One region of the Kosakonia oryzendophytica genome, then DNA from elsewhere that is predicted to be linked to it. Evidence: predicted binding sites of a transcription regulator. Region 1 holds the regulator's gene; each other region holds the start of a gene.
What was found. Region 1 encodes LexA, which represses DNA repair genes until DNA is damaged. Its sites were predicted from a motif close to TNCTGTATGTACATACAGNA; they were not measured.
Positions count from the first base shown of each region.

Region 2: the regulator LexA is predicted to act here: its motif matches at 5,110-5,129, upstream of sulA (SOS-induced cell division inhibitor SulA).
Region 3: the regulator LexA is predicted to act here: its motif matches at 2,586-2,605, upstream of uvrB (excinuclease ABC subunit UvrB).
Region 4: the regulator LexA is predicted to act here: its motif matches at 6,504-6,523, upstream of metR (HTH-type transcriptional regulator MetR).

Region 1 is NZ_CP115659.1:4,769,589-4,777,376, forward strand. Features, by position in the region: gene ycaC (isochorismate family cysteine hydrolase YcaC) at 1-2, shown strand, start outside; gene O9K67_RS22985 (conjugal transfer protein TraF) at 60-1,376, opposite strand; gene zur (zinc uptake transcriptional repressor Zur) at 1,665-2,180, shown strand; gene O9K67_RS22995 (CsbD family protein) at 2,460-2,669, opposite strand; gene dinF (MATE family efflux transporter DinF) at 2,840-4,174, opposite strand; gene lexA (transcriptional repressor LexA) at 4,252-4,866, opposite strand; gene O9K67_RS23010 (diacylglycerol kinase) at 4,975-5,343, opposite strand; gene plsB (glycerol-3-phosphate 1-O-acyltransferase PlsB) at 5,474-7,788, shown strand, end outside.
Region 2 is NZ_CP115659.1:3,265,228-3,273,015, reverse strand. Features, by position in the region: gene rmf (ribosome modulation factor) at 1-14, shown strand, start outside; gene fabA (bifunctional 3-hydroxydecanoyl-ACP dehydratase/trans-2-decenoyl-ACP isomerase) at 96-614, opposite strand; gene O9K67_RS15935 (AAA family ATPase) at 684-2,444, opposite strand; gene matP (macrodomain Ter protein MatP) at 2,625-3,077, shown strand; gene ompA (porin OmpA) at 3,157-4,212, opposite strand; gene sulA (SOS-induced cell division inhibitor SulA) at 4,580-5,089, opposite strand; gene O9K67_RS15915 (TfoX/Sxy family DNA transformation protein) at 5,307-5,927, shown strand; gene yccS (YccS family putative transporter) at 5,924-7,788, opposite strand, start outside.
Region 3 is NZ_CP115659.1:3,495,265-3,503,052, reverse strand. Features, by position in the region: gene bioC (malonyl-ACP O-methyltransferase BioC) at 1-551, shown strand, start outside; gene bioD (dethiobiotin synthase) at 544-1,266, shown strand; gene O9K67_RS16965 (ABC transporter ATP-binding protein) at 1,208-1,930, opposite strand; gene uvrB (excinuclease ABC subunit UvrB) at 2,682-4,703, shown strand; gene pmrB (two-component system sensor histidine kinase PmrB) at 4,899-5,984, opposite strand; gene pmrA (two-component system response regulator PmrA) at 5,988-6,659, opposite strand; gene eptA (phosphoethanolamine transferase EptA) at 6,656-7,788, opposite strand, start outside.
Region 4 is NZ_CP115659.1:4,891,794-4,899,581, reverse strand. Features, by position in the region: gene recQ (ATP-dependent DNA helicase RecQ) at 1-1,350, shown strand, start outside; gene rhtC (threonine export protein RhtC) at 1,412-2,032, shown strand; gene rhtB (homoserine/homoserine lactone efflux protein) at 2,075-2,695, opposite strand; gene pldB (lysophospholipase L2) at 2,805-3,797, shown strand; gene yigL (sugar/pyridoxal phosphate phosphatase YigL) at 3,823-4,623, shown strand; gene O9K67_RS23545 (carboxylate/amino acid/amine transporter) at 4,732-5,631, shown strand; gene metR (HTH-type transcriptional regulator MetR) at 5,519-6,472, opposite strand; gene metE (5-methyltetrahydropteroyltriglutamate--homocysteine S-methyltransferase) at 6,706-7,788, shown strand, end outside.

The DNA of each region.
Region 1 (7,788 bases):
AACCGTGTAAAAAAACCGGAGGCCACGCGCCGCCGGTTTTGTCTTCGTCTGGTTGTACCTTAGAATGTCACGCTAAGTTGCGCACCAGCACCCCATGTTTTGTCTTCGCCTACCAGCCCCATTAAATCGACGTGAACCCGGTTAAACGGCGCGAAACCGACACCACCCGTAAAGACGTTTTTGTCATCGCCTTTCACATCAGCGCGATAACCGGCCCGAACCGCCAGCCAACTCAGCGGACGAATTTCACCGCCGACGCCCACATACTGGGAGTCCTTCTCGCTCTTAAAGCCTTTGGTTTCGGTTAAATCACCGTCGGCACTTAACGTCACCAGATCGTTATGCCATGACACCCCGGCCGTCACCACCGGGCTAATCTGGTAAGTGTCTTTATAATTGACCGTCTGCCCGGTTCTGCCGTTGCGGATCAGGACATCTTTGGTGTCGATATCACGGGAAATCAGGTTTGTACCGGTCAGACCAACAGAGATGTTTTCCCCTAAATCTGCCGCCGCACCCACATCCACGTTAAAGCCGGTGTCATCGGTACGATAGCGGCTATTGCTCCACTCACTGCTGTGATAGTCATAAATAGAGGTAGTGTAGTTCCAGACCCAGGTTTTCTGGAGCTTTGGCGTCACGCCCAGAGATAAAGGGATGCCGCCCACCTCGAACTGCCGGGCAACCGCAACGCCGTAATCCGATACAACAGCCGCACGACCGGATGCCGTGGAGTTGAGATTTTTGGTGATCTCATTGCTGCCATTTGGCGACACAACGGCATTTAGCGCTTCAGTTGCTGCAACCGTTGTACTGTTCTGAATACTGCGTAAATAGGTAATATCCTGCTGATCAACCGACGAGCTAACAATGGCATGCGCATAGGCTTTGGTGACAAAAGCCACCGAGAGCACATCGTTTGGAATGCTGACAGCAATACCCGCCGCCGCTTTGGCCCGCGCGGTTTTCCCGTTCAGGAAAGTCAGTTCATTCGCCAGGTCTTTGGCAGCACTCTGGAATTGACCGATGGTACCCAGAGGGTTAGCGAGAAATTGCGCGGCGGTGAGGTTATCAACGACATCGCGATAGCTGTCGATTTTGTCACTGATATTGTCGATTTCGTCGCGCAGATTGTCCTTATCGGTAATTTGCGCCTGCACACTAGGCAGAATAACGGTGATATCGTCTTCCGGTTTGGCTTTTGCCAGCAGTGCCGGGTTAATAAGGGCGCCGCTGCCATAGTTTGCGGAGGCAACACCGGTTCCCCCCATTGCATCATTACGTGCTTCCGCCCAGGTATTGGCTGCTCCCGCCTGATTTGCCACAACGAAGGAGACAGCTATCGCGACCACCGAAAATTTGAGATTTTTTTTCACAGTATGCGTCTCGTAGTCAGAATGAGTTTTTTTTAAACCTGATTAGTATTTGCTAAACAGGAAGGCTCTATTGCTGCGAATAACATAGGAAAAAGTAGCTAAATCTTCTGAACGAAAAATAATCGACAGAAGTGATTTTTGTGATTAATGACACTCATTATTTATAGAAGACGCTGATGAGTTCGTGGATATATCGGCGAAAAACGGATCCCAGGACGCGATCTCGGCGTTTCGCGCCGGACATGGTAAAGTACGGGTTTATTGCTTCCCCCGAAACAGAGAGCGCCCATGGATAAGACCACTTCGCAAGAGATGTTAGTGCAGGCTGAAAAGCTGTGCGCGCAGCGCAATGTGCGCCTGACTCCCCAGCGTCTTGAAGTGCTGCGATTACTGAGCCTGCAGCAAGGGGCAATCAGCGCTTACGATCTGCTCGACTTATTACGCGTCAGCGAGCCGCAGGCTAAGCCGCCAACCGTCTACCGCGCGCTGGATTTCCTGCTGGAGCAAGGGTTTGTTCATAAGGTAGAGTCGACTAACAGCTATGTGCTGTGCCATTTGTTTGATCAACCGACGCACACGTCCGCCATGTTTATTTGCGATCGCTGCGGGTCGGTGAAAGAAGAGCAGGCGGAAGGCGTGGAAGATATTATGCACGCGCTGGCGGCGAAGATGGGTTTTGCCCTGCGCCATAACGTGATTGAAGCACACGGTTTATGCGCCGCCTGTGTGGAAGTGGAGGCCTGCCGTCATCATGAGCACTGCCATCACGATCACAGCATTCTTGTAAAGAAAAAACCGCGTTAATAGCGCTGATAGTTCGTTCCGGGGAATAAGTATGTGACCCGGGCGAAAAAGCGCAGCCAACACCGGTAACACATCAAAGATAACGGGACATCCCGAAAGATTTCGCGTTTTACCCAGGCGGCAAGCGTACGCGTTCCGGGGAGCATACATCAGTATGTGACCCGGGCGAGAAAGCGCAGCCAACACCGGTAAAACGTGAAAGATAAAGGGAGGGTACATCCGTGTACCACTTGGGCAGGGTAACGCTCACAAAATCAACACATTGAGGGTCAATGTCCGTTACCAGCGGTAATCATTACGGCTTTCCCAATCCGTAACTTCCTTTTCTGCCTCATCTTTTGCGTAACCGTAACGCTCCTGGATTTTACCCACCAGTTGGTCACGTTTGCCTTCGATGACGGTCATATCGTCATCGGTCAACTTGCCCCATTTCTCTTTCACAGTACCTTTAAACTGCTTCCAGTTACCGCCGATTTCGTCTTTGTTCATCGTTGACTCCTTATCGTTCGGTTAAAAGTTACGTTCCTGTTACGCTGAACGTACTGATCATTGTAGTCAGGAATACTGCCAGTTGGTTTATATTCGGAATCTTTAACCATTTACGACAAAGAAAGCAGTATTAACGAGGCGGGAGAAAGAAGTATAAGAAAAGAGAGGGGTCAGGGGTGGCCAATACCGGAAAACCAGGTGCCATTGCGCCAGTGACGACGCCACACCCATGCTAAAGTCAGCCCTCGCAGCGCCAGAAACACCGTCAGCGACAGCCACAGGCCATGGTTGCCCAGCGTCGGCACCGTCAACAACGTCAGGGCAAACCCTCCAGCGGCAACCGCCATGCTGTTGCGCATTTCTGCACCGCGCGTCGCGCCTACAAACATGCCATCCAGCAAATAACACCACACGCCCACCACCGGCAGGATCACCTGCCAGATAAGGTAGTGCCCGGCCATGTTTTGCAAGGCTGGCAGTGAGGTGAGTAACGCGATAATTGACTCCCCGGCCAGCGCATACACCGCTGAGAACGCCAACGCCACCAGACCAGCCTGGCGGCATGCCGCGTGCCAGATGAGCTTAAGCTGCGTGTCGTCACGCGCGCCATAAGCGTGCCCGGAATGGGCTTCCACTGCATAAGCGAACCCGTCCAGCGCATAGGCAGTGAACGTCAGAAACATCATCAGCACCGCATTCGCCGCCACGGTTTCGCCGCCAAGACGCGCGCCGAACACGGTTATCGAACCAAAGCAGAGCTGTAACAATAACGAGCGCAGCATGATGTCCCGATTAAGCGCCAGCAAGCGTCCAAGGCCGCCGCGCCAGGCCGCCTTCAGCACCGGGAAGGTGATACCGCGCATAACCAGCACACGTCGTGCCATCAACAGGCCGAGCGCAAAGGTCGCGTACTCCGCCACCACCGTTGCTAATGCCGCTCCCTGAACGTTCATGCCCAGCCCCATCACCAACCAGACATCAAGCACAATATTGAGAACGTTGCCCACCACCAGCAAGATCACCGGTGCGCGGGCATACTGCACGCCCAAAAGCCATCCCAGCAGCACCAGGTTACCGAGCGATGCCGGAGCACTTAACCAGCGGATATCAAGGAAGCGCCGCGCCTGCTCCAGCACCGCAGCGCTGCCGCCGGTAATGTGCAACGCCAGATCGATAAGTGGCACGCGTAAGAGTGTAATCAGCACGCCAGCGCCCATCGCCAGCAGCAGTGGCTGCACTAACGCCCGAGCCAGCGCAGGCGCATTTTTCGCACCGTATGCCTGAGCCGTGAGCCCGGTGGTGCTCATTCGCAGAAACAGCAGCAGCATAAACAGGAAGCTGGTCGCTGTCGCGCCGATGGCCACACCACCCAGATAGACTGCGCTATCCAGATGCCCGACCACTGCCGTATCCACCAGCCCCAGCAACGGGACAGTGATATTGGAGAAGATCATTGGCAGGGCAAGTCGCCACAGCGCTTTGTCGGATGCAGTCAGCAGCGGCATAGCAGCGTCAGAATCGATCGGGGAAAGGCATTAACGCTGCGGAGCGTAAAACAGCACCGCAGCGAATAAGGGAGGCGTTACAGCCACTCGCCATTGCGAATGACGCCTACCGCCAGTCCTTCAATGGTGAAGTTTTGATCGCGCAGATCAACAACAATCGGGGAAAACTCATTGTTTTCCGGTAACAGTTCAACTGTGTTGCCCTGTTTTTTCAGACGTTTAACGGTCACTTCGTCTTCAATACGCGCCACAACGACCTGGCCGTTGCGTACATCCTGCGTTTTATGCACCGCGAGCAGGTCGCCGTCCATAATGCCGATGTCTTTCATTGACATTCCGCTCACGCGCAACAGGAAATCCGCATGCGGTTTGAAGAGCGCAGGATCGACCTGGTAATGCCCTTCGATATGCTGCTGCGCCAGCAGCGGCTCACCAGCGGCCACGCGGCCGATCAGCGGCAGTCCGAGATCGTCTTCTTCTTCAAGCAGCAAGCGAAGACCGCGTGATGCGCCAGATACGATTTCGATAACCCCTTTGCGCGCCAGCGCTTTGAGGTGTTCTTCAGCCGCATTTGGGGAACGGAACCCCAATTGTTGCGCGATTTCCGCACGTGTCGGCGGCATACCTGTTTGGGAGATGCGATCGCGGATAAGATCGAACACCTCTTGTTGCCTGGCCGTTAATGCTTTCATTCCGCCCCCTGGGTGTATATACAGTTATGCTGTGAGTATATACAGTCAAAGGTGATTTTGGAACCAAATTTAAGCAAATAACCAGAGTGTTATCGAATTCTGGAAGCGTTATCGAAAATGCGACCAGAGCAGTGAGATCCAGGTAAACAGCGCCAGCAGGATAGACATCAGCACCGCTGCCGACCCCATATCCTTCGCTCGCCCGGAAAGTTCATGAAATTCCGCGCCAATCCGATCCACCACCGCTTCAATTGCACTGTTGAGGATTTCAACGATCATTACCAGCGATACCGAACCAATCAGCAGTACGCGCGTGATGGGATCCACATCGAGCCAGCAGGCAATAATAATGGCCAGCACGACCGCGACGGCCTCCTGGCGAAACGCCGCTTCATTTATCCATGCGGCACGAACGCCTTTCCAGGAATAGCCCGCCGCTTTAATGATCCGGGTTAATCCAGTGGTATTATTGGCCATGAAAAGAACCTTTTTATCTAATGAGCATCAATGTCTATGTAAGCACGAAGAGGTACAACAGAAATTATGCGCGCTTTCTGATATTCTTGCGGCGCAATGGCACTATTAACCCAGAGGCTTTACATCCTTTATGTCCGGCTGGCCACGAATTTACTACAAATTACTGAATTTACCATTAAGCGTGCTGGTAAAAAGTAAATCGATCCCCGCAGAACCTGCACAGGAACTGGGTCTCGATACCTCACGTCCCATCATGTATGTGCTGCCTTACAACTCCAAGGCAGACTTGATGACGCTGCGCGCTCAGTGTCTGGCGCATGAGTTGCCAGACCCACTGGAACCGCTGGAAATCGACGGCGCACTGCTACCGCGTTACGTGTTTATCCACGGCGGGCCGCGTGTATTTACCTATTACACGCCAAAAGAAGAATCCATCAAACTGTTCCATGATTACCTGGATCTCCACCGCAGTCATCCGGATTTGGATGTGCAAATGGTACCGGTATCGGTGATGTTTGGTCGCTCCCCCGGGCGTGAGAAGGGCGAAGTCAACCCGCCTTTGCGCATGCTCAACGGCATCCAGAAATTCTTCGCTGTGTCCTGGCTTGGTCGCGACAGCTTTGTGCGTTTTTCACCGCCTGTTTCATTGCGTCGCATGGCGACAGAACACGGCACAGACAAAATTATCGCGCAGAAACTGGCACGCGTCGCGCGTATGCACTTCGCCCGTCAACGCCTTGCCGCAGTTGGCCCGCGCCTGCCTGCGCGTCAGGATCTGTTTAATAAGCTGCTCTCATCCAAAGCAATTGCCCGAGCAGTCGAAGATGAGGCGCGCAGCAAGAAAATCTCCCACGATAAGGCGCAGCAAAATGCTATCGCATTGATGGAAGAGATCGCGGCGAACTTCTCATACGAGATGATCCGCCTGACTGACCGCATCCTCGGCTTCACCTGGAACCGTCTCTATCAGGGCATTAATGTGCACAACGCCGAGCGCGTGCGCCAGTTGGCCCATGATGGTCACGAGATTGTCTATGTGCCCTGCCACCGCAGCCATATGGACTACCTGCTGCTGTCGTACGTGCTCTATCACCAGGGGCTGGTGCCGCCGCATATCGCCGCAGGCATTAACCTGAATTTCTGGCCCGCCGGGCCGATTTTCCGCCGCCTGGGCGCGTTCTTTATTCGCCGTACCTTTAAGGGCAATAAGCTCTATTCCACCGTGTTTCGTGAATACCTGGGTGAGCTGTTTAGCCGCGGTTATTCCGTCGAATATTTTGTCGAGGGCGGCCGTTCCCGCACCGGGCGTTTGTTGGACCCAAAAACCGGTACGCTGTCGATGACCATTCAGGCAATGCTGCGCGGCGGTACGCGTCCTATCACGCTGGTGCCGATTTACATCGGGTATGAGCACGTGATGGAAGTGGGCACCTACGCTAAAGAGCTGCGCGGGGCGACGAAAGAGAAAGAGAGTCTGTTGCAGATGGTGCGAGGCCTGAGCAAGCTGCGCAATCTGGGCCAGGGGTATGTGAATTTCGGTGAGCCTATCTCGCTGATGAACTACCTGAACCATCATGTGCCGGAGTGGCGCGAGTCGATCGATCCGATTGAAGCTATCCGTCCGGCATGGTTAACGCCGACGGTGAACGGCATTGCCGCCGATCTGATGGTACGAATTAACAACGCGGGTGCGGCTAACGCCATGAACTTGTGCTGTACAGCACTGTTGGCATCGCGTCAGCGCTCTCTGACGCGGGAGCAGTTAACCGAGCAGTTGAGTTGCTACCTTGAGCTCATGCGTAATGTGCCCTATTCGCCGGATTCAACCACGCCGTCCGCCAGCGCCAGTGAGCTTATCGATCACGCGTTGCAGATGAACAAGTTTGAAGTCGAGAAAGATACTATCGGCGATATCATCATTCTGCCGCGCGAACAGGCCGTGTTGATGACCTATTACCGCAACAACATTGCGCATATGCTGATGCTGCCGTCGTTGCTGGCGGCTATCGTGACCCAGCATCGCGCCATTTCCCAACAGGAAATTCTGCGTCATGTAGAGCTACTCTACCCGATGCTGAAAGCGGAGTTGTTCCTGCGTTGGGAGAAAGCAGAGCTGGCGCAGGTGCTGGAAAACCTGACCCAGGAGCTGCTGCGCCAGGGGCTGCTGACGGTGAAAGACGATCGTGTGAGCATTAACCCGGCGCACTCGCGCACGCTGCAATTGCTCGCCGCAGGCGCGCGCGAAACGCTGCAACGTTACGCCATTACTTTCTGGCTGCTGAGTGCGAACCCGTCGATGAACCGCAGTACGCTGGAAAAAGAGAGCCGTACGCTGGCGCAACGTCTGTCGGTGCTGCACGGTATCAACGCACCGGAGTTCTTCGATAAGGCGATCTTCAGTACGCTGGTGCTGACACTGCGTGACGAAGGCTATATTAGCGATAC
Region 2 (7,788 bases), 1.5 Mb from region 1:
CCGTAATTGCCTGATTCTGTCTCTTTAAAAAAGAAACCTCCGCATTGCGGAGGTTTCGCCTGTATCAGGGCTGTAAAGCCCGCTCTCATGTGAAATCAGAAAGCAGAGGTGTCCTGGAACAGACCGACTTTCAAATCGTTTGCAGTATAGATAACGCGACCGTCGACCAGCACTTCGCCATCTGCCAGACCCATAATCAAACGGCGATTAACAATACGCTTGAAGTGGATGCGGTAGGTAACGAGTTTGGCTGTCGGCAGGATCTGACCGGTAAATTTCACTTCGCCCACGCCCAGTGCGCGGCCTTTACCTTCGCCGCCCAACCAGCCCAGATAGAAGCCAACCAACTGCCACATTGCATCCAGACCTAAACAGCCCGGCATCACTGGATCGCCAATAAAATGGCAGCCAAAGAACCACAGGTCGGGATTGATATCCAGTTCAGCTTCGACATAGCCTTTATCAAAGTTGCCGCCGGTCTCCGTCATTTTGACCACACGGTCCATCATCAGCATGCTCGGGGCCGGCAATTGCGGGCCTTTTGCACCAAACAGTTCGCCGCGACCAGAGGCAAGAAGATCTTCTTTTGTATAGGATTCGCGTTTATCTACCATGTTCTCAGTAAGCCTTATATGTAGTTTCGGACGCAGGATAGCTAACACGTGTACGCTGAACAAGTCCGATCAGTTTTGCGAAAACCAATTTAACCAGCGAAGCGGCCATGGAAAGCGATGACGTGCATCTTGCTGCGTTGCCTGGGCAATGCGTTCCTGAATGACTTGCTTGAGGTTATTCTGCCCCTCAGCATCCCATGTCAGGCCCGTTAATAAGGGTAGTGCATCCATTACATCGTCTACTGCCCAGATGAAAAATTGGTTTGCCTGAAGGGCATCTAACAGATTCTGGTGCAGACACAAGTGGCGCACATTTGCCGCCGGGATAATTACACCTTGTTTGCCCGTCAGTTCACGCTGCTGGCAGATGGCAAAAAATCCTTCAATCTTTTCATTCAGGCCACCGACAGGTTGTGCGCGACCGAATTGATCCACTGAACCCGTAATCGCAATGTTCTGATTGAGTGGGACTTCCGCCAGCGCACTGATTAATGCGCACAACTCCGCCATTGAAGCGCTATCGCCGTCAACTTCACTGTAGGATTGTTCAAAGGTCAACGACGCGGAGAAGGGGATTTGCTGTTCCAGTTCCAGTTCTGCCATCAGAAACGCTTGCATGATCATCATGCCTTTCGCATGGATGTTGCCGCCGAGTTCTGCTTTGCGTTCAATATCGTTGAACTCACCATCGCCAATATGTACAACACAGCTGATGCGTGAAGGTTCACCAAAGGCGCGCGGGTGACCCGGGAATTCAATGACCGACAGGGCATTAATTTGACCTACTTGCGCACCTTCCGTTTCGATGAGGATCTGCTCCAGCAAAATCTCATCTTGCATGCGTTCGGCAAGGAAACCCTCCCGCCATTCGCGCTGAGCGAGCATCGCTTGTAACTCTTCACCGCGGAAGGTGTCACCGGTGGACATTGCCGCGACCTCACGTAGCTGACGGGTGAGCCATAGTGGGCACAGTGGCAATGTTTCCTGATCGCCGGTATAACGCACCGCTTCACGGATCAATGTCTGCCATGCGTCTGTGGCCGGGCAGGGGAGTTGTGCGCTGCGCGCGGTTTGTTCAACCCAATGACGCCATACCGCCATCGTTTCGGCATCGGCGATCTGCAGCGTTTCTTCATACTCGCTGTAAATTGCCTGGCTTGCGAGCTCTGGCTCCATTTCCTGAAACTCTGCCAGCGATTCGCGTTCACCCACCAGGATGACTTTCAGGTCGAGCGGCATGGATGGCACAATCACCGGCAGTGGACGGGATTCATCAAAGGAAACCCAGTCAAAACGCCGCTGCGTTACCATGGCTTTCAGGCGCATCCAGAGCAGTGGCTGGGCTAATAGCGTGCGCAGGGAGATAATCAGAATGCCGCCGTTTGCCTGGTGCACCAAACCTGGTTGCAGGGTGATTTGGTTATTGAATTGCCGCAGGCAGCCGAACAATTGTTCTGCTTCTACCCAATCAGCAAAGACCGCTGCTTTACTGCCAACGAAATCTGACTGAGCATCCACAGATGCATCAAAGCGTACGGTTGAATCATTTATATGATATTGACCACCAACAAGCGGGCGTTCTTCGGGAATAAGTTCTTCGGTCGCGCTGGTAATAAGCTCAAGATACTCGATCTCTTCCGGCGCTTTAGCCAGTAAAAAGCGTGACGTTGCCAGCGGATAGAGCAGTTGCTCGAGCGCATATTGTAATCGGGGTTGTGTATCGGCCAGTGAGAAATCAGTCTCACGCGCTAATTCGGACGATTCAAATACTTCCCGATAGCTTTCGGTATCAGGAACCACGTCGTTCCAATCAAGTTTTGTAATGGTCAAAGTCGTTTTTTTAGTCTGATGTAAAAGGCGGGATTATACCGTAAACGCTGACGTAGCACACGGATTACGCGCTTTTGGTACAGGAACGTTGACTGCAACTCGCAAAGGGTGATTTCTTTTCAGCAGAGCCGACAAAAACTGATATTCTGAATTGAGTTACACGGTAACATTGGGATCGCAATGAAATATCAACAACTGGAAAATCTCGAAAGCGGCTGGAAGTGGAAGTATCTGGTTAAGAAGCATCGTGAAGGTGAACTCATCACGCGCTATATAGAAGCCAGTGCAGCAAAAGATGCCGTCGATGTATTGTTGACCCTCGAAAATGAACCGGTACTGGTTAACAGTTGGATTGCGCAGCATATGAACCCGGCTCTGGTCAACAGAATGAAGCAGACCATCCGTGCCCGACGTAAGCGGCATTTCAATGCTGAACATCAGCATACGCGCAAGAAATCTATCGACCTGGAATTTGTAGTCTGGCAGCGGTTAGCCGGATTAGCGCAACGGCGAGGAAAAACGCTTTCGGAAACCATTGTGCAGTTGATTGAGGATGCGGAGCATAAAGAGAAGTATGCTTCTCAGATGTCAACATTGAAGCATGACCTGAAGGCGCTACTCGGGAAAGAATAACGAGTCCTTTGTTTATTCCGCCAGTGTACGGAAAATAAAAAACCCCGCACACTGGCGGGGTTTTTTCATAGACGTAAACTTAAGCCTGCGGCTGAGTTACAACGTCTTTGATGCCTTTAACTTCGATCTCAACGCGACGATCCGGACCCAGGCAATCGATCAGCGCAGGACGCGCTTTCACGTTGTCACAGGTGCTGCCGGTAACCGGCTGGGATTTGCCCATGCCACGTGCGGAGATTTTGTTAGCCGGGATACCTTTAGATACCAGGTAATCAACAACGGACTGAGCACGTTTCTCAGACAGACCCTGGTTGTAAGCGTCAGAACCGATACGGTCTGTGAAGCCCAGAACCACTACGGAGCCATCTTTCGGATCCAAGTTGCTCAGCTGGCTGTACAGCTGATCCAGCGCCTGCTGACCTTCCGGTTTCAGGGTTGCTTTGTTGAAGTTGAACAGAACGTCAGACTTCAGAGTGAAGTGTTTGGTCTGTACTTCCGGAGCCGGAGCTGGTGCCGGAGCTGCAACTACCGGTGCAGCTTCTTCCTGCTGGCCGAAACGGTAGGAAACACCTACGCTCAGCAGACCGTTGTCCGGACGACCACCAACGGTGTTTGCATCACCGATGTTGTTGGTCCATTGGTATTCCAGACGGGTAGCGATATCGCGGGTAACTGCCCACTCAACACCACCTGCGAATACAGGGGAAACACCGGTGTCATGATCTTTGAAGCCCAGGTTGTTCTGAGCGTCTGCACGCCAAACCATACCACCCAGACGGGTGTAAACATCCAGATCATCAGTGATCGGGTAACCCAGTTTAGCGGTCAGTTGAACGCCCTGAGCTTTGAAAGCACCGTTGTTCACAGTGTCGCCTTTGTACGGCATACGGCCTAACCAGTCGTAGCCCATTTCAAAGCCAACATACGGGTTAACCTGATAACCACCGAACGCACCAGCACCTAATTGGCTTTCGTGGGTCGGGCCATCGTTAGGGATCTGGTTGTTACCAACATCGTGGAACTGAGACCAGCCCAGTTTAGCACCTGTGTACCAGGTGTTATCTTTCGGAGCGGCCTGCGCTACGGTAGCGAAGCCAGCCAGTGCCACTGCAATTGCGATAGCTGTCTTTTTCATTTTTTGCGCCTCGTTATCATCCAAAAATCGCCATGGGAATCTCTAAGAGAAGCCACGGTTAAATCCTTCACCGGGGGCGTTGCTCACTAATAACTCAGGAGATATCTTTATCGATATCTTTGGCTTATGCCGAGCACCCCTGGCGATGTAAAGTCTACAACGTAGTTGGAAACTTACAAGTGTGAACTCCGTCAGGCATATGAAAAAAAAGACTTTGTGTACACATTATTTAACATTTTTGACTACGCTTTAGGCGATGTCGTTAGCCTGCGAAGCGCGCCACGCAGGCTTTGTCGCTGTATTTGACTGATAAATTGGTCATGCCAGTGATTCTTAAAAAACATACCAGGATAAATCTTAAATTTACTCAATGATACAAATTAGAGTGAATTTTTATCCCTGAAAGCTGTCTCGCACCCAGAGAATCATGGCGTAACGGGCGCATAACGAAGCCTGTTGCGTTGCCTTCCTCTGCTGCCATTGCCAGTCGGTGGTGCTCTTCTTCCGTCAGTTCTTCCGCATGCCAGCCAATTACCACGCTATAATTGCCGGTGCGCAATGCACGGATCATGGACTCCAGCGTCACGCCAGGCGACAGTTGGTTGATTTGCATAACCTTGGTAAGAGGTAAGCCGACAGATTGTACCCACGCACGGCTCAGTTTCTGCTGCGGCGTGAGCCATAGCTGCCAGCGTGATTGCTGCCCGAGCTGTTGCAGCAGGGGAAGTAAAAGAAGTTGCGCCATCATAGGCTGGTCTTCACGATAGACAACCTCGGTAATCAGCCCCGCAGCGGCGTCGGTGGAGTCAGCGCGATTTGCTGTGCTGAGTGTGGAAGCCAATTTTGTTGAACGATTAGCATAACCTGAAGTGTACATAATCAATCCAGCCCTGTGGTTACTGTATAAACATACAGTAGCGTTTGAGCGTTCAAAGATCAACCTCATTTTCTGAAAGTAACTCGCATTTTTGCTCAGTCCCCGCCGCGTTACGTAAAATTTTCTTGCTGTCCCGTCCTCAGTTGCCTATGTTCCTGATTAACGGATCCGATAATAATGTTATTGTTGTTACTACGTGATTTTTAAAGGAATAATCATGGAAGACATATCACATCAACGGATCTATCAGTCATGCGAATGGCTCGCACCTCTTGGGGATATTTGTTATCGCGCCCATTTTGGTGGTTACAGTTTGTCGGTAGACAAAACGGTTTTTGCAATGGTTGCTGGCGGAGAACTTTATCTGCGCGCATGTGAAGAAAGTGCACATTATACCGTCACCAGGCAGGCTCCCATGCTGATGTTCAATAAGCGTGGCCGTCGGGTTTCGTTAAATTACTACTTCGTGGATGAACGTTTGTGGGGCGATCGCGCATTATTGCTGGAGCTTTCCGCATTTTCACTCAGCGCAGCGAAAAGGGAGAAAATAGAGCGAACAACTCGGTTGCGCCTGCGCGATCTGCCTAATCTTACTTTCCAGCTTGAGGCTCTGTTGCATGATGCCGGGGTGCTGGATGCGCATACGCTTCGTTTACTTGGCGCGAAAGCATGTTGGCTCAGATTAAGAAAAATGAATCAGCAGCTCAGCGTTAAAGTTCTCTTCGCCCTTGAAGGTGCCATTATTGGCCTTCATGAAGCCGCACTCCCGGCGAACAAACGCCAGGAGTTGCTGGAGTGGTTTAATGAACTGGTAACAAAGGGGAATAAGCCATACTAAGCGATTTGCCGTTTCAGACGGCACACTTCCGGCAGTAAAGCGATGAGTAATCCAATTTGCTGAAGCACCAGTGGCTCTTTGCTGTCCGGACGTGGTTCCAGATGTTTAATCCTTTGTGATAAGTCGGCGAGTGCTTCCTGCACGCGTCCCTCACTGGCAGGGAGGTGGTGCAGGGCGTCGTCGACATAACACACGGCATCATCAAGCAGGCGCAAAATATCGGGCTGCGTGAGTCGTTCACGGTGTGCACCCAATGCTGATATGTAGCTGGTAAAACTGTGGTTCAGACACAACAATCGGAAGGCTGCGTCGCGAAGTTCCGGGGACGCACCAGGTTCGGTGGACATGTTCGATACAACAGAAGCCAGTTCTGCATCGCGGTTGTAGGCATTCCGGCGGGCAATGCGGTAAGCCAGGCGGTTATCTCGTCCTTGATGATACTGCTCAAGAATAGCATCGAGGTAACGGCAATTGGCGTCAAATGCCTGTTCCGTAACGCGTGATAAATGGCGAAAACGCCAGTCGGGCCAGATAAAACTCACTGCTGCCCAGGCGATGGCACATCCGATAAAGGTATCGATAATACGTGGAATCGCAACTTCGAAACCTTCTCCCAGCAGGTTAAAACATAGCAATACCAACAGGGTGATAAACATTGTCGCGTGTGCATACTGGACAGTGCGGAAGGCAAAAAACAGCACGCCAGTGATAACGATTAATATTAATTGTCCTTCATGGGAAGGAACAAAATAGAGGACAGGTAAACCAATAGCGACCCCCACCAGCGTGCCAATTACGCGCAAAGTCAGGCGATGGCGTGTGGCATTGTAGTTCGGTTGGCACACAAAAAGGCTGGTGAGCAGGATCCAGTAACCATGCTGTAGCCCGGTGATTTGGATAAACGCATAACCAATACATAGCACCACAGACATGCGTACAGCATGACGAAATAATGCTGATTCTGGCGATAAATTGTTGCGTATCCGCAGCCAGATATCGCTGAAGCCGCTCAGACTGTCATCGGCGAGCTGGTTTTCGGTGTCGCTTGCTGACAACGGTTGTGGTTGACCGGATTCAATACTTGCTAGTTGTGCATCGATGGCGCGTAAATTGTCCAATAAAAAGCCGAGTGCTTTCATATGCTCAGGCGATGTCGCGCCATTGACGCGAATACGATCCAGCGCAGCATCCAGGTGCACGAATGCCCGTTCGAAGCGGGTATCATGTTGATAGGGTACGCGCAGTAAAATTGCCCGTGAAAGCTGAGCACAGGCCTGAGATTGCATCGACAACAGCCGCTGAAAGCGAAACATAACATCGCTATAGCGAAAGTGTTCACGTAACGTTTGATACTGAATATGCGACGAACTGGCGCGTTCGTGGATGTCCTGCGCGGCGAAATAATAATGGAGCGTCTGGCGCGTGCTGCGCTGCCCGCGGTCTCCACGTAGCCGGGTGAGAAGCGTCGCTTTTGTTTGGTTCAGCGTTGTCACCAGTTGACCGTTGGCCAGTGCGAGATCGTACAAAGGCGCCTGGCTTTCATCCTCAATATCCGGGTCAAACAACCGTGATTTTAACTCCAGATAGTGCGCCAGCCCTTCATAACAACGTGACAGATTGTCTTGTAGCGCGCGAATCGGGAAGACCAGATGGCCGACCAGAGTCAACACGTTAAACCAGATGGCGCCTGCCAGCAGCAGTAGGGGTTGCTGATACCATTGATCAAACAGCGAGATCCCCAGCATGGTATAGACCGCAATGAGCAACGCGCCGAAGGCGATGGTGGCATAACGTTGGCCAAGTCCGCCCAGTAAAATAAAACCAATCGTTGAGCTGACCAGACCAATGGCAAACAGCCATG
Region 3 (7,788 bases), 1.3 Mb from region 1:
CCGCGTTGGATCTCTCGCCAGCGATGCTGGATGAAGCCCGTCGCCAGCACAGTGCGCAGCATTATGTGGCCGGGGATATCGAAGCATTGCCCTTTGAGGATGCCTCTTTTTCACTGGTGTGGAGCAACCTGGCGGTGCAGTGGTGTGATGACTTGCAACAGGCGATTGGCGAACTGTACCGCGTCACGCGCCCTGGCGGACAGGTGGCCTTTACCACGCTGGTGGAGGATTCATTGCCAGAGCTGAATGTGGCCTGGCGCGCGGTTGATCACCATCAACACGCAAACCGTTTTTTACCCTTACCCGCGATCCATCAGGCATTACAGGGCTGGCGGTTGCGCAGCGGCGTGGAGCGCATCACTCTCTGTTTTGAGGATGCCACACAGGCGTTGCGTTCGTTAAAAGGCATTGGCGCTACACATTTACATGCGGGCAGGCAGCAGGGGCTGACGCGCAGCAAACTGCAACGTTTACAACTGGCCTGGCCGCAACAGCAGGGGAAATGTCCTCTGACGTACCATCTTTTTTGGGGAGTGATCACGCGTGAGTGAACGGTATTTTGTCACCGGAACAGACACGGAAGTGGGGAAAACGGTAGCCAGTTGCGCGCTGTTGCAGGCGGCGAATCTGCGTGGTTTACGCAGCGCTGGTTACAAGCCGGTAGCGTCCGGCAGCGAAATGACCGCGGAAGGACTGCGTAATAGCGATGCGCTGGCACTGCAGTTGCACAGTAGTCTGCCGCTGGATTACCACAGCGTTAATCCCTACACCTTTGCCGAGCCGACATCGCCGCATATTGTCAGCGCGGATGTGGGTGAGCCGATTGAGGCAAAGGTCATGTCTGCCGGGTTACGCACGCTCTCTGAGCAGGCGGAATGGCTGCTGGTGGAAGGCGCAGGCGGTTGGTTCACGCCATTGTCCGAGACGCTGACCTTTGCCGACTGGGTCGTGCAGGAGCAATTGCCGGTGATCCTTGTGGTCGGGGTCAAACTGGGCTGCATCAATCATGCGATGCTGACAGCGCAGGCAATACGGCAGGCGGGTTTAACGCTGGCAGGCTGGATTGCGAATGGTGTGGTGAAACCGGGTAAACGCCATGCTGAATATCTGGCGACGCTTCGGCGCGTGATGCAGGCTCCGCTGATTGGCGAAATCCCCTGGTTTGCCCACGCGCCGGAAAAAGAGAGAACGGGTCATTATCTTGATCTCAGCGTGCTGAATCCGGTGTCATCCAGTGTGACAACATCCGATCGTCCAGTTGCTTAACTTCCCCTTCGGCAACGCTACGCCCCCGGTGGAGCAGACAGAAGCGATCTGCGACCCGGCGGATAAAGGCAAGTTGTTGCTCAGCCAGTAAAATAGTGATGCCGAAGTCCTGGTTAAGCCGGACGATCAAATTGCCCAGTTTATGCACAAATGCCTGGCCCAGACCGCGCGTTGGCTCATCAAGGATTAATAACCGCGGGTGCGTCACCAGCGCTCGCGCCATTGCCAGTTGCTGCTGATTATCTTCCGACAACCCCGCGCCCCGGGTCTTACGCAGCGTGTACAGTTCCGGGAAGAGATCGTAGATATCCTGACTCACCGCATTGCGTGCTGCACCTCCGGCCATCATGGCAATATGCAGGTTCTCCTCAACGGTCAGTTGCGAAAATATTCGCCGGTCTTGCGGCACATAACCCATTCCCATAGCGCAGCGATGTTCAGCCCGCACATTCAGCAGGTCTCGCGGCGGCGCGCCAGCTTCCTGCCAAATCATGCTGCCGCTCTCAACGGGTAAATAGCCGGTAATGCAGTTTATCAGCGTGGTTTTGCCCATTCCCGGCAGCCCGATGACGGATGTGCAGGCGCCGGGGGTTAAATCAAGGTCGATATTCCATAAGGTATGCTGGTTACCGTAATACTGGTTCACTGCGCGTAAGCTCAACATGGTCCGCTCCTTCTTCCGGATCTAGTGACACAGGGATAGTGCAAAAGGCTTGCCAGAACGTAAAAAAGGCTTTTTTTTCGGATACGACCGATCTCACTGGTATTTAAAATGCCGGAAAGGGAGATAGCAGGGAAAAATCCTGCACTTTGCCAGTGCTTGTAGTGACGAATGGTGGTGCAGCAAAGCTACGAAGTGTGAGAAGGATCTCATGCGGATCTCGCGCTTCGTTAGCTGATAATAATCAAAAAGAAGTGATAAAAATTTTTTAATCTCCCCGACCTGGGACGGAATGGGAATTTGGCGGAAGGCGGACTATCCGGCCTGGCGGCAGTTATCCACTATTCCTGTGGATAACCTTGTGTATTAGAGTTAGAAAACGCACGGCAAGCGAGAAGGGACGCGGCTTGCGCCTGAATTGGTGCGAAACACGGCTTTTTGTTATTCTTTTTTAATATCAATTGGTTATGTAAAATCAATGCCTGTAAGAAAAGTGTCACTGGGTGCCACAAAACTTTCACCGACTGGCTTGACAATTGTTAAAAGAGAAAAAATTCTGGGGATAACCGGAAAGGTTTGGTGTTTTATCTTGCTGACGAAGAAATTTCAGGCGCGAACCTGTGTCCTAACCCCGGGTAGAACAAATTGAGTAATCCGCTACTGTTTTTTCATCCAGTATTATGAGTTGGCAAAAGTAACCAGGGTGAGTAAAATATGTTACCTGCTCGCTCACTCCTTCATCAGGTAGCCGTCCATGAGTAAACCGTTCAAACTGAATTCCGCTTTTCGCCCTTCCGGCGATCAGCCTGAAGCTATCCGTCGCCTCAAGGAAGGCCTGGAAGACGGTCTCGCGCACCAAACGTTGCTTGGGGTAACGGGTTCAGGAAAGACGTTCACCGTCGCCAACGTCATTGCCGATTTGCAACGTCCCACTATGGTGCTGGCACCCAACAAGACGCTGGCCGCGCAGCTATACGGTGAGATGAAGGAGTTTTTTCCGGACAATGCCGTGGAGTATTTCGTCTCCTACTACGACTACTATCAGCCGGAAGCCTATGTTCCCAGCTCGGACACGTTTATCGAAAAAGACGCCTCGGTTAACGAACATATCGAGCAGATGCGCTTGTCGGCAACCAAAGCGCTGCTGGAGCGACGTGATGTGATTGTGGTGGCATCGGTATCGGCGATTTACGGTCTGGGCGACCCGGATTTGTACCTGAAAATGATGCTGCATTTGACCAAGGGGATGATTATCGATCAGCGTTCGATTCTGCGTCGCCTGGCGGAGCTGCAGTACACCCGTAACGATCAGGCTTTCCAGCGCGGTACGTTTCGCGTTCGCGGCGAGGTGATCGATATTTTCCCCGCAGAATCGGACGATCTCGCCCTGCGCGTGGAGTTGTTTGATGAAGAGGTCGAGCGTCTGTCGCTGTTTGACCCGCTCACCGGGCATGTGGAATCGACGGTGCAGCGTTTTACCATCTACCCGAAGACGCACTACGTGACGCCGCGTGAGCGCATCGTGCAGGCGATGGAAGAGATCAAAGTGGAGCTCGCCGAGCGGCGCAAGTCGCTACTGGCGAACAATAAACTTCTGGAAGAGCAGCGACTCAGCCAGCGCACGCAGTTCGATCTGGAGATGATGAACGAGCTAGGTTACTGCTCCGGGATTGAAAACTACTCCCGCTTTCTCTCCGGTCGCGGACCGGGCGAACCGCCGCCGACGTTGTTTGACTACCTGCCAGCCGACGGGTTACTGGTCATCGATGAATCCCACGTTACCATTCCGCAAATCGGCGGTATGTACCGTGGCGACAGAGCACGTAAAGAGACGCTGGTAGAGTATGGTTTCCGCCTGCCTTCTGCGCTGGATAACCGTCCGTTGAAGTTCGAAGAGTTTGAAGCGCTTGCGCCGCAGTCAATTTATGTTTCCGCAACGCCGGGCAACTACGAGCTGGAAAAATCGGGTAACGAAGTGATTGACCAGGTGGTGCGCCCAACCGGTCTGCTTGATCCGGTGATTGAAGTGCGGCCAGTAGCGACGCAGGTTGACGATTTGCTGTCGGAAATTCGTAAACGCTCGGCGATTAACGAACGCGTGCTGGTCACGACCCTGACCAAACGGATGGCGGAAGATCTCACCGAATACCTTGAAGAACACGGCGAGAAGGTGCGCTATCTGCACTCCGATATTGATACTGTCGAGCGTATGGAGATTATCCGCGACCTGCGTCTGGGCGAGTTTGATGTGCTGGTCGGCATCAACTTGCTGCGTGAGGGGCTGGATATGCCGGAAGTGTCGCTGGTGGCGATCCTGGATGCTGACAAAGAGGGTTTCCTGCGTTCTGAACGCTCGCTTATTCAGACCATCGGGCGCGCGGCGCGTAACATTAACGGCAAGGCGATTCTGTACGGCGATAAAATCACGCCGTCGATGGCGAAGGCGATAGGGGAAACCGAACGCCGCCGCGAGAAACAACAGCGCTACAACGAAGAGCACGGCATTACGCCACAGGGCCTTAACAAGAAAGTGGTGGATATTCTGGCGCTGGGCGAAGGGCTGGCGAAAACCCGGGCGAAAGGGCGTGGAAAATCCAGAACCCCTGCTCAGGTGGAAGCAGCCGAACTGGCGCTGACGCCGAAAGCGCTACAGCAGAAAATCCACGAGCTGGAAGGGCAGATGATGCAGCACGCGCAAAATCTCGAGTTCGAGGAAGCGGCAAAAGTGCGCGATCAGTTACACCAACTGCGGGATCTGTTTATTGCCGCGTCATAATTTGCACTCCGTCACACATTAAGGCGAACCGGCAGGCTCGCCTTAATGTTGACTTAATACTGCGCTGACACACTAGCTTCCGCTTTACTGGAGGAGAGTGTGATGCAACAAATGAATCTTCGTGAGTTTTTCGCCGTCGCTTTTGCGCTGGCGTTAATTATTGGTTTCAGCCACCTGTGGGTGCTGACGTATTGATCATACTCCGCGGGCTGTCGGGCGAAATTTAACCCAGGCCCGCACGCCGGACGCTGTTTTCCGGTTGTGCAAAAAGAACTGAGCCTCATGCAGTTGCGCGATGCGTGACACGATGCTCAGCCCCAGCCCGGTGCCGCCGTAGCGGCTATCCATACGCACAAAGGCTTTGCTTAGCTCGCCGCTGCGACTCTCGTCTATCCCCGGACCTTCATCCTCAACGGCCAGCACCGGCGTTGCCGCGCGCTCAATGTGGATAGAGATAGTCGAGCCAGCAGGACTGTAGCGGTGCGCATTTTCTACCAGGTTTCTCACCAGCACCCGCAACAGGGTCGCATCTCCGGAAACCGGAATGGTTTGCGCATTATCAGGTAACGCTAATTTCTGCTGCCGCCCGGCAAGCATTGTTTCCAGTTCGCTTTGAATAGGCAGCACGACGTCTTCCAGCAGCATCACCTGCTGATAGCTGCCCGCTGAAAAAGATTGCCCGACTCGTGCCAGTTGCAGCAGTTGCGCAATGTTCTCGGTCATCTGGTCAAGGCGTTGCACCAGCGGGTCGACAGGGATGCCGCTGGTTTTTGCCATCAGCTCGAGATGCAGTCGTAACCCGGCCAGCGGGGTGCGCAATTCATGAGCGACATCGGCGGTAAACAGACGTTCCCGTTCCAGCGTCAGCGTCAGACGAGAGACCAGCTCATTGATCGATGAAGTCACGGCTTCCACTTCACTGACGCTGTTATTGAGCGTAATGGGTTGCAGATTATCCGGGGTGCGTTTATTCAGCTCCTGCTGGAGCTCCGATAACGGGCTGGTGATGTTTTTGACCGCCTGCATGCAGATCAGCAACGCCAGGCCCACAATCAGCAGACTGGGCACCAACAGGCTGGCGACCGCTTCACGTACTTCATGTTCAACCTGTTTGTGATTGTTGTGGTTATGCATGGCGCTTTGCACCAGCAACTGGATCTGCTCCTCGCTTTCATGCCACAGCCAGAAGACACTGATTAACTGGCAAAACACCAGAATACCGCCAATGGTTAGCAACAACCGGCGGCGCATGCTCCAGTGCCTGAAATCGAAGATCGCCATAACTCAGTCCCGGTCCCCGGCCTGCACCAGCATATAGCCAAACCCTCTGACGGTGCGGATCCGGGACTTCCCAATTTTATCCCGCAGGTTATGTATATGGACTTCCAGCGTATTGGTCGAGGGTTCGTTATCCCAGTTGTAGATATCGTTGTAGAGGATTTCTCTGTGCACCGGGCTGTCGGCTTTTAGCATCAGACGCGACAGCAGAGCGTACTCTTTCGGTGTTAAGTCCAGCAACTGGCCGTCCCGCCATGCCTGGCGGCGGGTGACGTTCAGCGTCAGGTTGCCGTGCGTGATTTCGTTGTCACCCTCATTATGGCGACGGCGCAGCAGCGCACGGATGCGGGCATTCAGCTCATCAAGGGCGAAGGGTTTGACCAGATAATCGTCCGCACCGGTATCCAGCCCGGTAACACGATCCTCCAGCGTATCGCGTGCGGTCAGGATCAGTACCGGCTGGGTGAACTTTTCCCGACGCAGCCGGGTGAGCAAATGTAAACCGTCTTCATCCGGTAGCCCTAAATCGAGCACGATGAGACTGTAATGCCCGTTAGCCAGACACAGCGTGGCTTCATGCGCAGTAGAGACGCCATCGCAGGCGTATCCTTCACTCTGCATGGCCAGGATCAACCCCTGCAACAGCAGGGCATCGTCTTCAATTACCAGAATTTTCATTTAGCCTGCTCCCGGCATGACGTTAACAGATCGTCCTGGGCATGGTACTCCTTCGTGCTGACGCCCAGTATACCCAACAGGGTCGGGAAGAGATTATCTTGCGAGACTTCCCGCTCCCGTGCATTTTTTTGCAGACACTGACTATTTATGCCGTAACGCTGTTGATAGTCATCAGACAGCCAGATCAGCATCGGCACATGTTTTTGTGTTTCCGGTGCAATGGAATACGGCAAACCATGCAAATAAACGCCATTTTCACCCAGTGATTCCCCGTGGTCGGAGAGATATACCAAGCTGGTGGTAAATTTTTCCTGTTTTGATTGCAGCAATTTAATCGCTTTATCAACAATATAGTCGACGTACAGAATAGTATTATCGTAAGTATTGACCAGTTGCTGCTGTGAGCAGGTCTGAATTTCATTGGTGTCGCAGGTCGGCGTAAATTTACGGAACTGCTTCGGGTAGCGGTTGTAATAGGTCGGCCCATGGCTACCAATGGTGTGCAATACGATTATCCCGTCGCCCTGCAAGGCATCAATATAGTCTGCAAGACCGCGGAATAAGATCTCATCCTGGCACTCCCCTTCAATGCAAAGGTCTGACAGGTTTAATTGTGTCATATCCTGGGTCGGCACCCGCGTACATGCGCCTTTGCAACCACCGTCGTTTTCATTCCACAGCACCTTAATCCCGGCGCGCTGAATAATATCCAGCAACCCTTCCTGATGCGCGGCAAGCTGGTCGTCGTAATGGGCGCGCCCCATACCGGAAAACATGCAAGGTACGGAAATTGCCGTCGCTGTTCCGCACGAGGCGGTATTCGGGAAATAGGCGACATTGTCCTCTTTTAACAGCGGGTTAGTTTCTCGCTCGTAACCGCCCAGAGAGAAGTTCGCCGCACGGGAGGTTTCCCCCAGCACCAGAATAGTGAGGTTTTTCCGCGGGCCGTTTTGCATTTCCGGACGCTGACGTGCATCTTCGCCTATTTTCACCAGCGGTAAATTGGCGGTTTGGTTATGGGAATACCATGACAGGGATGCAGCAATGGAATTTGACGGACTCAGTGATTTCACCAGCTCTTTATTATTACGAAACAGCGAGGCGTAATCTTTATAAAACAGCAACGCCA
Region 4 (7,788 bases), 120 kb from region 1:
CCGGAATACGCTGCGCTGGGTCAGTTGCGCCAGATGCTCCCCGCCGTGCCGTTTATGGCACTGACCGCCACCGCAGACGACACGACCCGCCGCGATATTGTTAACCTTCTGGGGCTTAACAACCCGCTTATTCAGGTTAGCAGCTTCGATCGTCCTAACATCCGCTACATGCTGATGGAAAAATTCAAGCCGCTTGATCAACTCCTGCGCTATGTGCAGGAGCAACGCGGCAAATCCGGCATTATTTACTGCAACAGTCGCGCGAAAGTGGAAGACACCGCCGCGCGTCTGCAAAGCCGCGGTTTTAGCGCCGCAGCCTACCATGCGGGTCTGGAGAACGATGTGCGTGCACGCGTGCAGGAGCAGTTCCAGCGCGACGATCTGCAAATCGTGGTGGCGACGGTGGCGTTCGGGATGGGCATCAATAAACCCAACGTCCGTTTTGTGGTGCATTTCGACATTCCGCGAAATATCGAATCCTATTATCAGGAAACAGGCCGCGCCGGGCGAGACGGCCTGCCAGCGGAAGCGATGCTGTTTTACGATCCGGCGGATATGGCATGGCTGCGTCGCTGCCTGGAGGAGAAACCCGCCGGGCCGTTACAGGATATTGAACGGCATAAACTTAATGCGATGGGCGCGTTTGCTGAAGCGCAAACCTGCCGCCGTTTGGTGCTGCTGAATTACTTTGGCGAAGGGCGACAGGAGCCGTGCGGCAACTGTGATATTTGTCTCGACCCACCACGGCAGTATGACGGTTTGCAGGACGCGCAAAAAGCGCTGTCGGCGATTTATCGCGTGAACCAGCGCTTTGGGATGGGGTACGTGGTGGAAGTGCTGCGCGGCGCCAATAATCAGCGGATCCGCGAAATGGGGCACGACAAATTACCGGTTTACGGGATCGGGCGCGATCATAGCCATGAGCATTGGGTCAGCGTGATCCGCCAGTTGATCCATTTAGGCTTCGCCACGCAGAACATCGCCCAGCACTCCGCGCTGCAACTCACCGAGGCCGCGCGACCGATATTGCGCGCGGATGTACCGCTGATGCTGGCCGTGCCGCGTATGGCGGCGCTGAAGTCAAAAGTCATGCAAAAAGCGGCCGTGGGTAACTATGATCGCAAGCTGTTTGCCAAATTACGTAAACTGCGTAAGGCCATTGCCGACGAAGAGAATATTCCACCGTATGTCGTATTTAACGATGCTACGCTGATTGAAATGGCTGAGCAGATGCCGCTCTCGCCCGGGGAAATGCTCAGCGTGAACGGCGTGGGAACGCGTAAGCTCGAACGTTTCGGGCAGGAATTTATGGCGCTAATCCGTGCCCATGTCGACGGTGAAGAGGAGTAGTCAGCCCGCAGGAAAAGTGCGAGGATAATGACTCACTGAACTCTTTCCCCGCGAGTTATCTATGTTGATGCTATTTCTCACCGTTGCGCTTGTGCACATTGTTGCACTGATGAGCCCCGGTCCGGATTTCTTCTTCGTCTCTCAAACTGCCGTGAGCCGCTCGCGTAAAGAAGCGATGATGGGCGTACTCGGTATTACCACCGGTGTCATGGTCTGGGCTGGCGTGGCGCTGCTCGGGCTGAACCTGATCCTCGAAAAAATGGCCTGGCTGCATAACATCATTATGGTGGGCGGCGGCTTGTACCTGTGCTGGATGGGTTATCAGATGCTGCGTGGGGCGCTGAAAAAAGAACAGAAAAGCGGCGATGTGCCGCAGGTTGAGCTGGCGGCCAGCGGTCGCAGCTTTATGAAAGGCTTACTCACTAACCTCGCTAACCCGAAAGCGATCATCTATTTTGGTTCGGTGTTTTCGCTGTTTGTCGGTGACAGCGTAGGCGCGGGCGCGCGTTGGGGCATCTTTGTGCTGATTGCGCTGGAAACATTCGCCTGGTTTACTGTGGTGGCTAGTCTGTTCGCCTTGCCGAAGATCCGTCGTGGTTATCAGCGTCTGGCGAAGTGGATCGACGGTTTCGCCGGTGCGCTGTTCGCCGGTTTCGGCATTCATCTGATCATCTCTCGTTAAGCCCGTTTTGCCCGGTTAGCGTTGCGCCACCGGGCATCATGTTCAGGCGTGCCTTGCGGAGGCCAGCAGCGCGCCGACCAGCATAAACAGCGAACCAAATACCTTGTTCAGCGCTTTCATTTGATGCGGACCTTTGATCCATACCGCGATGCGCTGCGCCAGCGTGGCATAACCAATCATCACGATAATATCCACCACAATGGTTGTGACGCCGAGTACCACATACTGCATCACCTGTGGCTGGTTTGGCACAATAAACTGTGGGAACAGCGCGGCAAGAAATACGATGCTTTTCGGGTTGGTCAGGTTCACAAACACCGCCCGCTTAAACAGACGCCCGCGCGACTGGGTTTGCGCCAGCGTATTGAGGTCGATAGCGCCTGCGGCGCGCCATTGCTGGATCCCCAGCCAAATCAGGTACGCTGCGCCCGCCCATTTCAACACCTCGAACGCCAGCACTGAACGGGAGAACAGTGTTCCCAGCCCCACGCCAACCAGCACAATATGAATGCCTAAACCGGTTTGCAACCCGGCAATGGATGCTGCCGCGCCGCGATAGCCATGGTTGATGGAGGTGGTCATGGTATTGATTGCGCCAGAACCGGGGGACAGGCTCAGGATTAAAGATGTCAGCAGGTAGGCAAACCACCATTCGAAGGTCATGAGAAACTCCCTGGATGTCTGTTTTTATGCCACAATACGCTATTGTCAGCGGAATTTGCTATTGGTCACAAAAAAACGATTTTACATGGCTAACAGGGGCGAAATCCCAATGTTTCGGCAAAAAACAGCATGGGAAACCAGAGAAAAAGCGTTCGCGGCTTTTACCATGGGGCCACTGATGGACTTCTGGCGCTCGCGTGAAGAGGCGGAGTTTACCGGTGTGGATGATGTGCCGGTGCGTTTTGTCCGGTTTCGCGCGCAGGGCAACGATCGTTTGATTGTCGTTTGCCCTGGCCGTATAGAAAGTTATGTGAAGTATGCGGAACTGGCGTACGACCTGTTCCACCTCGGTTTTGATGTGCTGATTCTCGATCATCGCGGTCAGGGACGTTCTGGGCGAATGCTGGCGGATACGCACCGTGGCCATGTGGTTAATTTTAGCGATTATGTCGATGATTTGGCGGCCTTCTGGGATCAGGAAGTCGCCAGCGGGTCGTGGCGTAAACGCTATATTCTGGCGCACTCCATGGGCGGCGCGATTGCTGAACTCTTTTTACAGCGCTATCCACAGGCGTGTGACGCCATTGCGCTGTGTGCGCCCATGTTCGGCATTATCATTCATCTTCCTGACTGGATGGTGCGCCCCTTGCTCGACTGGGCGGAGAGTTACCGCAGTATCCGCGAGGGCTATGCCATCGGTACCGGGAGCTGGCGCGCGTTGCCCTTCGCCATTAACGTGCTGACGCACAGTCGTGAGCGCTACCGGCGTAACCTGCGTTTTTATGCCGATGAGCCGAAGCTCCGCGTGGGCGGGCCGACCTGGCACTGGGTGCGGGAAGGCATTCAGGCGGGTGAACAGGCGCTGGCGGGTGCGGAAAAAGATACCACCCCAACACTGATCGTTCAGGCAGAAGAGGAGCATGTGGTGGATAACCGCATGTTGCAACGCTTCTGCGACATTCGCGCCGCGGCAGGCCACCCCTGTGAAGGAGGCAAACCGCTTGTCATTCAAGGCGCGTACCATGAGATCCTTTTTGAAAAGGACGCTATGCGCTCGGTCGCGCTCAACGCCATCGTCGAATTTTTCGACCGGCATAACTGATGACTTATTGAGGTTAAATTTTCTTATGTACCAGGTTGTTGCGTCTGATTTAGATGGTACCTTGCTCTCCCCCGACCACACACTGTCGCCTTTCGCCAAAGAAACGTTAAAACTGCTGACCGCGCGTGGCGTCAATTTTGTTTTTGCTACCGGCCGCCATCATGTGGATGTCGGGCAAATCCGCGATAATCTGGGCATCAAAGCCTATATGATTACCTCTAACGGCGCGCGCGTGCATGATACCGACGGCCATCTGGTCTTTACCCACAATCTGGATCGCGATATTGCCGCCGACCTGTTTGGTGTGGTGCATAACGAACCGGATATTGTGACTAACGTCTATCGCGATGATGAGTGGTTTATGAACCGTCACCGCCCTGACGAGATGCGCTTTTTTAAAGAGGCGGTGTTCCAGTACTCCCTGTATGAACCCGGAATGCTGGAGACAGACGGTATCAGCAAAGTCTTTTTCACCTGCGAAAGCCATGAAAAATTGCTGCCGCTGGAGCAGGCGATTAACGCACGCTGGGGCGATCGCGTGAACGTCAGTTTCTCTACCCTGACCTGTCTGGAAGTGATGGCGGGCGGCGTTTCGAAGGGGCATGCCCTGGAAGCGGTGGCTGGTGCGCTGGGTTACAGCCTGAAAGAGTGCATCGCGTTTGGCGACGGCATGAACGATGCCGAGATGCTGTCCATGGCGGGCAAAGGCTGCATTATGGGCAATGCTCATCAGCGCCTGAAAGAGTTGCATCCGGAGCTTGAAGTGATCGGCACCAATGCCGACAACGCCGTCCCGAATTATCTGCGCAAGTTGTTCCTTGATTGATTAATATTGACGTGTGGTTGCTTATTAACCACACGTCAACTAAAAACTCAAACTTTGCACAACTGAGTTCGCTACAATGTGTGTTCACTCTTCTGCGAGATATTCATTGTGGCGTTACTGATTATCACCACGATCCTGTGGGCCTTTTCCTTTAGCCTGATTGGCGAATACCTGGCCGGCCATGTCGACAGCTACTTCTCCGTGCTGATGCGTGTGGGACTGGCGGCACTGGTATTTTTACCGTTCCTGCGCGCGCGTGGGCACAGCCTGAAAACCCTCGGGCTGTATATGCTGGTGGGGGCGTTGCAACTGGGCATTATGTATCTGTTCAGCTTCCAGGCGTATCTCTATCTGACCGTGTCTGAATTCCTGCTGTTTACGGTCTTTACGCCGCTGTATATCACCCTGATTTACGATCTGTTGAGCAAGCGCGGGCTGCGCTGGAGCTACGCACTGAGCGCCGGGCTGGCGGTGATTGGTGCGGCGATCATCCGCTACGACAAAGTGAGCGATCACTTCTGGGTGGGACTGATTCTGGTGCAACTGGCGAACATCAGCTTCGCCATCGGCATGGTGGGTTATAAACGCCTGATGGAGACGCGCCCGATGCCGCAGCATAACGCCTTTGCCTGGTTCTATCTCGGTGCGTTTGTGGTGGCGATTATCGCGTGGTTTGTACTGGGCAACCCGCAGAAATTGCCGACGACGACGTTGCAGTGGAGCGTACTGGTCTGGCTGGGAGTGGTGGCGTCCGGGCTGGGTTACTTTATGTGGAACTACGGCGCCACCCAGGTAGACGCCGGTACGCTCGGCATTATGAACAATGTGCATGTTCCCGCCGGGTTATTAGTGAATCTGGCTATCTGGCAGGAACAGCCGCACTGGCCGAGTTTTATTATGGGTGGTGCGGTGATAATGGCCTCGCTGTGGGTGCATCGGCGTTGGGTCGCTCCGCGCTCCGCACAAACGGCAGATGATCGCAAGCGTGGTTCCGCGCTGAGCGAATAAACGCTTCCGTAATCGGCTGACGCTGCTCGCCATCGCGTACGGCAGCGTACAACCGGCTCCACAATCCTTCACCCAGGGTTTTGGTCACCACCAGACCCTGGCGTTCAAAACTCTCCACGACCCAGTGCGGCAACGCTGCTATCCCCATGCGGGCGGCCACCATCTGAATCAGCAGTAATGTGTTATCCACGCTTTTGAGCGACGGACTGATGCCAGCCGGTTGCAGAAAATGACGCCAGATATCAAGGCGGCTGCGCTGCACCGGGTAGATCAACAGCGTTTCGCCAGCGATATCATCCGGCGTGATGCGCGCTTTCGCCGCCAGTGGATGATCCGGTGCCACTACCAATCGCACCTCAAAATCAAACATCGGCGAATAGTGTAGACCGCTGCGCGGCAGGATGTCTGACGTCATCACCAGATCCAATTCGCCCTGTTGCAGCGCAGGCTGCGGATCAAACGTCACACCGGATTTGAAATCCATCTCAACCTGCGGCCAGTGCTGGCGGAAGTTCTCAAGCGCTGGCGTAAGCCACTGGATACAGCTATGGCATTCAATCGCGATACGCAGCGTGGTTTGCTGCGGTTCATTGCAGGATTGCAGCGCGCGACTGATTTGCGGCAGCACCTGATTGGCCAGTTGCAGCAGGATCTCTCCCTGCGGCGTAAAGCGTAATGGCTGGCTTTTACGGACAAAGAGCCGGAAGCCAAGGCGTTGTTCCAGATCGCTGAACTGGTGGGAAAGGGCGGATTGCGTCTGGTGCAGCGTCGCCGCCGCCGCCGCAAGCGACCCGCTGTTCCGTAACGCCTGTAGCGTTTTCAGGTGTTTAATCTCGATCATGAAAGTCCTTCACTCCGGCATGAACAATTTGCGCTTGAGGAATATACAGTACTTGCGAATTATAGATGTGTAAACATCTGGACGTCCAAAATCCTTCGTCTTTCGAATTAATGGTGCGTTGGCTTCACTCACGTCCCCCAGTCACTTACTTGAGTAAGCTCCTGGGGCTCCCTGAGTTTGCCGCCTTCCCTTAATCCGAAATACTTTGGATTAACCTATTGAAGAGGCTAAAAATGACAATTCTTAATCACACCCTCGGTTTCCCTCGCGTTGGCCTGCGTCGCGAGTTGAAAAAAGCGCAAGAAAGCTACTGGGCGGGTAACGCCACCCGTGAAGAACTGCTGGCGGTAGGTCGCGAACTGCGCGCCCGTCACTGGGAGCAGCAAAAAGCCGCAGGCATCGATCTGCTGCCGGTAGGCGACTTTGCCTGGTACGACCATGTTCTGACCACCAGCCTGCTGTTAGGCAACGTGCCGGCTCGTCATCAGAACAACGACGGCTCTGTTGATATCGACACCCTGTTCCGCATTGGCCGCGGTCGCGCACCCACTGGCGAGCCAGCTGCGGCCGCCGAAATGACCAAATGGTTTAACACCAACTACCACTACATGGTGCCGGAATTCAGTAAAGGCCAGCAGTTTAAACTGACCTGGACTCAGTTACTGGATGAAGTCGATGAAGCGCTGGCGCTGGGCCACAAGATCAAACCTGTACTACTGGGGCCGGTCACGTATCTGTGGCTGGGCAAAGTCAAAGGTGAACAGTTTGACCGTCTGAGCCTGCTGGCAGACATTCTGCCGGTTTACAAACAGGTACTCGCGGAACTGGCGAAACGCGGTATTGAGTGGGTACAGATTGATGAGCCCGCACTGGTGCTGGAGTTGCCACAGGCGTGGCTGGACGCCTTCAAACCGGCTTACGACGTGCTGGCAGGTCAGGTGAAATTGCTGCTGACTACCTACTTTGAAGGCGTGACCCCGAACCTTGACGTCATCACCGCGCTGCCGGTGCAGGGTCTGCATGTCGATCTGGTGCACGGCAACGACAATGTTGCTGAACTGCACACACGTTTGCCGACCGACTGGTTGCTCTCCGCCGGTTTGGTGAATGGTCGTAACGTCTGGCGCGCCGATCTGACGGAAAAATACGCGCAAATTAAAGACATTGTCGGCCAGCGTGCGCTGTGGGTAGCGTCCTCTTGCTCGTTGCTGCACAGCCCGATCGATCTGAGCGTAGAGACGCGACTTGATGCGGAAGTGAAGAGCTGGTTTGCCTTTGCGCTGCAAAAATGCCAGGAGCTGGCGCTGCTGCGTGAT